DNA from 2 places in the Rhodococcus sp. JCM 9793 genome. Region 1 is predicted to be linked to the other one. Evidence: riboswitches for the same ligand, from Rfam matches in the RefSeq annotation. Region 1 holds a riboswitch; the other holds the start of a gene.
What was found. Region 1 has a riboswitch for thiamine pyrophosphate ahead of ACZ46K_RS22845 (TenA family protein). Riboswitches for the same ligand answer to the same signal wherever they lie in the genome.
Positions count from the first base shown of each region.

Region 1 (4,210 bases):
CTCACCGCCGGTGAGCGCCGGCCACAGGTTGGTGTCGCCCGGGACGTACGCCAGGCGACGATGGATCGCCACCGCGTCGGTCCACGGGTCGAGCCCCAGGACGCGAGCGGAGCCCGAGTCGGCGCGGAGCATGCCGAGGAGCACGCGGATCGCGGTGGATTTCCCGGCACCATTGGGTCCGAGAAACCCTGCTACGGTTCCGGTTCCGACTTCGATCGAGAATCCGTCGAGAGCGCGGGTGGTGCCGAAGGTCTTGACGAGGTCGACGGTGTCGATGGCGGGTGTGTCCATGGTGCAACCTCCGTGGTCGGTTACGGGTCGGCTGCCTCCCGGACAGCCAGATATGCGGTGAGCATGGTCGAGTCGGTGAGTAGCGGTTCGGTGTAGAGCTCGAGCAAGGGGAGCAGAAGACGGTCACTGTACGAACGCAGCCACGCGGGCAATGCGTCGAGATCGAGAGGCTCGTTCGGGCCGGGAACATGCAGTAGCAGCGCGCCGGTGCTGAACTCGACGAGCGCCCGTGCCCGTGCCTCGGGATCCCGACTGGGACTCACGATGCCGGACTCGGTACCTTTCGCGAGGTAGCCCTCGGTGGTGGCCACCAGATGATCGAGAAACGCCCGAGAGGCCGGGCGCCGGGCCTGAAGGCTCCGAATCAGGTAGCCGATGAGCGGGGCATAGCTCCCGATGTTCTCGAGCTGCGCCAACATCGCCGCGACCCCACTGCCCGGTTCGAGGACCGAGGATTTGAGCTCGCGGATGCTGTCGAGAACATACGCGTCGCAGTGCTCACGCAGACCGGCACGGGAACCGAAGTGGTGCACGATGAGCGAGGCGCTCACACCGCATTCGGAGGCGATGGCCCGCAGCGAAATGTTCACACCGTCCCGAGCAACACAACGAATTGCTGCGTCGCGGATGCGAGCACGGGTCGTGAGGTCGGAAACGCCCTCGACTGAACGCATGTTCCAAGGGTTGCACACGTGTTCAATGACGTCAACAGGATTTACACGTCAACAGGATTTACTCGGTCGGCTTCAGGAGAAGCCCATCACCTGATTGCCCCACACCTCCCGCATCGACCCATCCGGATCCGACACGACCGTGTCGCGCGCATCGATCAGCAAGGTCATGCGCTCGCCTGGCTCGTACTGCGGCCAGTGCTTCGACGCATCCAGAGCAGCCGGCACCCCGTGCTTGACGAATGCCAGCCATCGACGCTGCACCCGCCCCGACACCTCGATCGCACCCTTGCGACCACCGAGCCAGAAACTCGGATCGCGACCGAGCGTCCCGAAATTGCCGAACACGTATGGCAATTCGGTTGCATGACCGGCACCGATCCGCGCGGCCTTGAGCATCGGCGTCGCGTGGTCGAATCGATACACCCATGTCGGGGAATGTTCGGCATGCGCCTCCGCGACCCATAACACCGGCATCCGGAAACCCGCGTCGCGCGACAGGGCCATCGCACCACTCGGCTTCGGCAGATCAGGGTACGCCGCGGCGATCTCAGCGAGCCGTTCCGGCTCGAGATCGGGACGGTCCTTCGCGAGTGCCTCCAGCATGGCGCGGACCGCCGAATCGTCGACGGGCATCAGCGGCGACTTCATGAAACGGAAGATCGACGGCTCGTCCTTGTTCGAACCGATGATGAGCGGAACCCGATGCGACAGACCCTTCTGGAACGCCGCGACCGGATATTTGGGCACCAGGTCGCGGTCGACCACCGGGGTCATCGCCAAGGTGCCCGGAATTTTCGTGGGGATCTCCCCGACCACTGTTTCGGCCGCGGCGACGAGCTGCTCGTAGGGCATGTCCCGCAGGGACCCCACCCGAGCAGGCGACACGTCGAGGATATCGAGGAATCGCTCAGCAACCATCGCCGCGCGTTCACGACCGTATACCGACGTCGCCGGTGGCGACTGCGCGATCGCCCGATGGAACAACCCCTCGGCGCGCGGCACCGTCATGAGCGTCGTGACCGATCCCCCGCCCGACGATTCACCGAACAGGGTGACGTTGTCGGGATCGCCGCCGAAGTCCGCGATGCAGTCGCGCACCCATTCGAGCGCAGCAATCTGGTCTCGCAGACCGAGATTCGACTCATACGTATCGCCGACGGTGGAGAACGACGACAGGTCCAGAAACCCCAGCGCCCCCAGACGGTAATTGAGCGTGACCACCACGATGTTGCCTGTCTCGCTCAGCACACGTCCGTCGTAGATCTTCTGACCCGAGTAGCCGATCACATAGGCGCCACCGTGGATCCACACCATCACCGGGCGCTTGTGCCCGTCCGGTTCCGGAGCCCAGATGTTGAGCGAGAGGCAATCCTCGCCGATGGTCATGTCGGACGAGATCCCGATCGGGCTGTTCCGGCTCTGCGGAGCGATCTGCCCGTACCGCTCGCAGTCGAGCACTCCCGACCACGGCGAAGGCCCCTCCGGCGACCGGAACCTCATGTCACCGCAGGTCGGGGCGGCGAACGGGATCCCCTTCCACGAGTACACCGCGCCGTCGCGGAATCCGCGGGCTTCGCCGTACTTGCATCCGACAACGAGTGTCTCGGCGTCCACATGACCTCCCGGTGAGCTACTCGCATCCCAACGTACCCACCGGACACCGAGCCGACAGCCGCTCGGCGAAGGTGCTATCGTCGCCTCCGACCGACACGGGGTGCTCCGCAAGTGCGGGGCTGAGATCACACCCGTCGAACCTGATCAGGTAATGCTGACGAAGGGATGTTTCGGGATGACTGTGCCTGCGCACGATTCACCGACCGACCGTTTCACCGATGTCCTGTGGGACCACACGAAGGTTCTACGCGACTCCATCGACAACCTCGAGTTCCTGCGTTGCCTGGGCGACGGCACGCTTCCCCTCGAGTCGTTCCGCTTCTACATCGAGCAGGATGCGCTCTACCTGGCCGGATACGCCAAGGCCCTCGCGCTCCTCGCCTCCAAGGCACCGGACCCGGTCACCGGCGCATTCTGGGCGACCAGTTCCGCGACGGCGGCGACCGAGGAATCCTCGCTGCACCGGCAGCTTCTCACCGATGGCGTGCTGCCTGTGAGCGACGCACCCGTCGCGCACTCCCCCGCGTGCCTCGGTTACGTGTCGTATCTGACGGCCACGGTGGCGACCGAACCGTATCCGGTGGGTGCCGCCGCAGTGTTGTCGTGCTTCTGGATCTACGCCGAAGTGTGCCGCGACCTGGCCTCCAGCGCAGCCGCCGTGCTCGCCGCCGATCCGGCCCATCCCTACGCGCAGTGGGTGGCCACCTACGACGACCAAGGATTCCAGGATTCCGTCGCGACCGCACGCACCCTCGTCGACGCCGCCGGGGCAGCCGCCACCGACACCGAGCGCGACGCGATGATCGACGCGTTCACCCTCGCGACCCGCTACGAGTTGCTGTTCTGGGACACCGCCCTGAACACGCAGCCGTGGCCCGCGTCGTGACGCTGCGGCACCGGATCACCGCACTCGCTGTCGCCACCATCACCGTGTGCGCAGTCGGCGCATGCGCCGGTGGCGGTTCCGACGACACGATCCGGTTCGCACTCGATTGGACCCCGAACACCAACCACACCGGTCTGTATGTGGCGTTGCAGGAAGGACTGTTCGACGATGCCGGGCTCGACGTCGAGATCCTGCCCTACAACGAGGCGACACCCGACACCCTCGTCGACGCCGGCAACGCGGAGTTCGGCATCTCCACCCACGGCATGGCGACGTTCTCCCGCGCTTCCGGGGCACACACCGTCACCGTGCTCGCTCCGTTGCAGCATTGGGCAACAGGGATCGGCGTCAAGGCGGACCGCGCGGATCTCATGCGTCCGGCAGACCTCGACGGTCACGTCTACGCAGGTTTCGCCGACCCCGGTGACAGCGAGGCGCTCGCGCAGGTCATCCGCAACGACGGTGGACGCGGCGAGTTCGAGGAGGTCGTCCTCGGAACGTCCGCGTACGAGGCGGTCTACTCCGGTACCGCAGACTTCACCGTCTCGTATCTTGCGTGGGAAGGACTCGAAGCAGAGCATCGCGGACTGCCGATGCGCTATTTCGAATACACCGACTACGGCTTCCCCGACCAGTACGCGATCGTCGTGAACGGCAACGAGGACTGGCTCGCCGAGAATCCGGACCGGGGCCGCGCGTTCGTGCAGGCACTTCAGCGTGGGTACGAGATCGCCGCTGACGATGC
Region 1 covers NZ_AP043721.1:4,476,213-4,480,422, forward strand. Annotated here, with positions in the region: gene ACZ46K_RS22830 (ABC transporter ATP-binding protein) at 1-291, opposite strand, end outside; gene ACZ46K_RS22835 (TetR family transcriptional regulator) at 312-965, opposite strand; gene ACZ46K_RS22840 (carboxylesterase/lipase family protein) at 1,038-2,579, opposite strand; TPP riboswitch at 2,666-2,762, shown strand; gene ACZ46K_RS22845 (TenA family protein) at 2,755-3,465, shown strand; gene ACZ46K_RS22850 (ABC transporter substrate-binding protein) at 3,450-4,210, shown strand, end outside.

Region 2 (4,210 bases), 790 kb from region 1:
GTCACGCAAGGTAGTGCCCGGGTACTCGCTGCGGAACAGGCCGCGGCGCTGCAACTCCGGCACCACGAGGTCGACGAAGTCGTCGAGGGAATCCGGGTAGGCAGGGCACATCAGGTTGAAACCGTCACAGGCACCGGCGACGAACCACTCCTCGATTCGGTCGGCGACCGACTCGGGTGTGCCGATCATGGTGGCGTGACCGCCGCCGGCAGCGAGAAATCCGAGCAGTTCTCGCAGAGTGGGTCGTTGCGTCTCGATGATTCGTTGCACTGTTGCGTACCGTCCCTGCGGGCCGGTGAACTCCGAGATGGGCGGCAGGTCCGAGACCGGAGCGTCGAGGTCGTGGCCGGTGTAGTCCTGGCCGGTGAAGGACCCGAGTTGGGCGAGTGCGCCCTCGATATCGAGGTACGCGTCCAATTCCGACTTCTTCGCCTGCGCTTCATCGACGGTGCGGCCGACGTAGGTGACGAGTCCGGGGAGGATCGCGAGCGACGTGGCATCACGTCCCGCGGCGGTGGCGCGGGCACGTAGGTCGGTGGCGAATTCGAGCGCCGCCGGAAGATCCCAGGCAACCGAATACACGGCCTCGGCGTGGCGGGCCGCAAGGTCACGTCCGGTGTCCGAGGCGCCGGCCTGGAACAACACCGGGCGTCCCTGCGGGCAGCGCGGCACCGTGAGCGGACCGTCCACACGGAAGTGCTTGCCGCGGTGCTCGATCCGGTGGATCGCGTCGGCATCCAGGAAACGTCCGGCCGAGCGGTCCGCGATCACGGCGTGCTCGTCCCATGAATCCCACAGTGCGACAATCGCGTCGATGAACTCCTCTGCCCTGCCGTAGCGTTCGGTGTGAGCCGGTAACGAATCCGATCCGTGGTTGCGGGCTTCGGCGTCGAACATCGACGTCACGATGTTGGCACCGGCGCGTCCACCACTGATGTGATCGAGTGACGCGAGCATACGGGCCGCGTGGAACGGTGTGTAGAAGCTTGCGGACACCGTGGTGACCAGCCCGATCTTCTCGGTGGCTCGCGCCATCGCCGACAGTGCGGTGATCGGTTCGAGAAACCACGTCGTGCCCGCCGTGTACGCGGGGTTCACACTGTGGCCGTCGGCGAAGAACACCGCGTCGAGGCGTCCCCGCTCGGCGGTGCGCGTGAGTTCCTCGAAATAGGCGATGTCGCCGATGCGCTCCGCAGCGGAATCCGGGTGCCGCCACGCAGAGGAATGGTGACCTGCGCCGTACAGAAATGCGTTGATATGCAAGGTGCGTACCGCCATCAGTTCATCACCAGACCGCCGTCGACGACAAGGTTCTGCCCGGTGACTGCACGCGACCAGTCGGACGCGAAGAACAACACGGCCGCGGCGAAATCCTCCGGGGTCGTGACCTTGCGCAGCGGGGTCGACGCGGCGATCAGGTCGAAGACCTCCGGAGGTGTCGCGGACGATGCATCGGTGGTGCGCAGGAGCCCACCCGACACCATGTTCACTCGGATGCCTTCGGGGCCCAGATCTGCAGCGAAAGTACGGGTCGTCGACAACAAGGCTGCTTTGGCTGCGGTGTAGTCGTGGTACGGCACGACCGGGTTCTGGAACAGGTTGGTCCCGATATTGACGATGCTGCCTCCGCCGGCTTCTCGCATTCCCGGCAGTGCGGCCTGGATGGTGTTCACCGCACCACCGACGATGCCTTCGAGTTGGGCGGCAAAGGCGCCGTATCCGATTCGATCCGCCTTGTCGCGGGCGTCACCGTTGAAGGAGAAGTCGGGCAGGGCGTTGTTCACCACAGTGGTCACCGGACGGCCGAAATATTCGCGCGCCCGGTCGAACACGGCCTCTACTTGCGTGCGGTCGGTGACGTCGGCCTGCACGGCAATCGCGCGTTCGGTACCGATGCTCTCGGCGAGAGCCCGTGCCGCGTCGTTGCTGCGCCGGTAGTTCACGACGACGGACGCACCTTCGTCTGCGAAAGCCTGTGCGATGCTGCGGCCGAGCCCGCGGCCGGCGCCCGTGACCAAGACGATCCGGTTCTTCAGTGCTGTTGTGGACATTGTTGTGACGCCTTCCCTTCGGACCGAAGGGATACGCAGACGGCGTCGGACCTCTGGCCTGTCGCCGGCTCGGCATCCCTTCGCTCGCATGATCGAGATCAGGTTCGACGGGTGTGTTCTCAGCCGTGTCCGGCACCCCGTGTCGAGTTTCGAACGCCAGGTTAACAGCTCGGTTCGACCATGCTGCGGCGCGTCACGTTCCGGCATGGAGGAACAGCAGTGCGAGCCACGCCCAGCCGACGACGATCACTGCCCGCTGGATGAGGCCGGCGTAGCGGGAATCGTTCTCCCACGCCTGCCCGAACACGATGAAACCGACGGTCAGCGCGGCAGCGGTCAGGCAGGAAAACCACGTCCATCCTGCACCGGGCACGGTGAAGACTGCAATGATCGCCGCCCCTGGAAGCGAAGTGAACACGACCGCGCCCGCCTGGTCGTGGATAGTGTGCCGCCGCGAGTACTCCGTCGGGGTCTCGTCCGGTGTGCCAGGCGGATATGCGCGCATGGCATCCATCGGGAAGAGCCCCGAGACCAGGAGCGACACACCGAACACTCCGATCGCCACGCCGAGCAACACACTGCCGAATGTGTGGGCGACGCCGATCGCTCCGGCAGTCACTACTGCACCGCACACGATGAAGTTGGTGGCCTGAATCCAGCCCCGGTGGCCCAGCGCGAGTGCACTGACGGGCTGACGCACCGGGTGGTAGCCGGGGCGGGTCCATCCGTCGACGAGGAAGACCACGACGAACACCGCGAGTGCGATCGAACCGATGATCGTCACGCGATCACTCCCACCGGAAGAGCGCAGCCGCGACCACGACACCGACCACGATCGTCACACCGAGCGCGACGAAGTGAGCCGGGTCGGCGGGGTTCCCCGCCCAGGCCGCGGACATCGCCTCGACCGAGGCACCGAACGGCAACCATTCTCCGATCGTCGCGACCGGGTCGGGAAGCGCATCGCGGCTACCGAACAAGCCTCCGGTCGCACCCAGTGCGAAGAATGCGACGAGTCCGATCGCCACCGCGGAGTTCGGGGTCGGTGAAATCGCCGCGACGATCATTCCGACGGCGTACATCGCCGCCATCGACAGCACGAACACACCGACAGCAGTGCCGAGATGCACGGGCAGGCGGGCGTCGAAGAAGACAGTGGCCACGACGAGAGCTGCGGTGAGCCCGACCAGGGTCTGCAGCACGCTGACCACGACCTGGGCGACCAGGACCATAGCGGGTGACGCGGGCGTCACCGACAGTCGTCGCAGTATTCCGGTGCGCCGGTAGTACGCGAGGAAACTCGGCATGTTGATGACACCGATCGTGGCGATGATGATCGTGAACACCAGCGGAAGAACGAACACGTCCAGCACCGAGCGCCCGTTCGCCACGATTTCGCTGCTCGCCGACGACGCGCTCATGATGAGGATCAACAGCGGAAGTCCGATCGGAACGACGAGCCCGGCGGTGTCGCGTGCGACCATCTTCGCTTCACACACGGTCAGCGTGAGCCAGGCGGCGGCTCCTGGACGGTGGGTGTCGACGGCGGTGCTCATGCGGTGTCCTCCAACTCTTTTCCGGTGAGTACGACGAACGCGTCGTCGAGGTTCTCCGCCGCTGCCTGCGCGACGAGACCGGCCGGGGTGTCCAGTGCGACGATGTTTCCCGCGTCGAGCAACGCCACGCGGTCGCAGAGGTGCTCCACCTCTTCCATCGCGTGACTGACCAGCAGAACTGCGACGTCGCCGGCGCGTAGTCGTTCGATCGTCTTCCACATCTGTCGCCGCGCACGAGGATCGAGGCCGGTGGTCAGTTCGTCGAGGATGACCACACGTGGCCGCCCGACGAGTGCGAGCGCGATAGACAACCGCTGCTGCTGCCCGCCGGAGAGCTTCTCGAATCGGATATCTCGTTGTTCGGTGAGGCCGACCATCTCGAGAAGTTCCCCGGCAGGAACGGGTTGCGGATAGAAGGTGCGATACAGGCCGACGAGTTCGGTGACGGTCAGCGACCCGTGCAGTGTGGACTGCTGCAACTGCACGCCGAGGATCTGCCGGAGCTGTGCCCGGTCACGGTGCGGGTCGAGGCCGAGTACGCGCACGTGCCCCCCGTCCGGGTTCCGAAGCCCCGCCACCATCTCGACGGTGGTGGTCTTCCCT
Region 2 covers NZ_AP043721.1:5,263,003-5,267,212, reverse strand. Annotated here, with positions in the region: gene ACZ46K_RS26395 (LLM class flavin-dependent oxidoreductase) at 1-1,278, opposite strand, end outside; gene ACZ46K_RS26390 (3-oxoacyl-ACP reductase) at 1,278-2,051, opposite strand; TPP riboswitch at 2,110-2,201, opposite strand; gene ACZ46K_RS26385 (DUF998 domain-containing protein) at 2,245-2,835, opposite strand; gene ACZ46K_RS26380 (ABC transporter permease) at 2,840-3,607, opposite strand; gene ACZ46K_RS26375 (ABC transporter ATP-binding protein) at 3,604-4,210, opposite strand, start outside.
Region 2: another riboswitch for thiamine pyrophosphate. It lies ahead of ACZ46K_RS26390 (3-oxoacyl-ACP reductase); the one in region 1 lies ahead of ACZ46K_RS22845 (TenA family protein).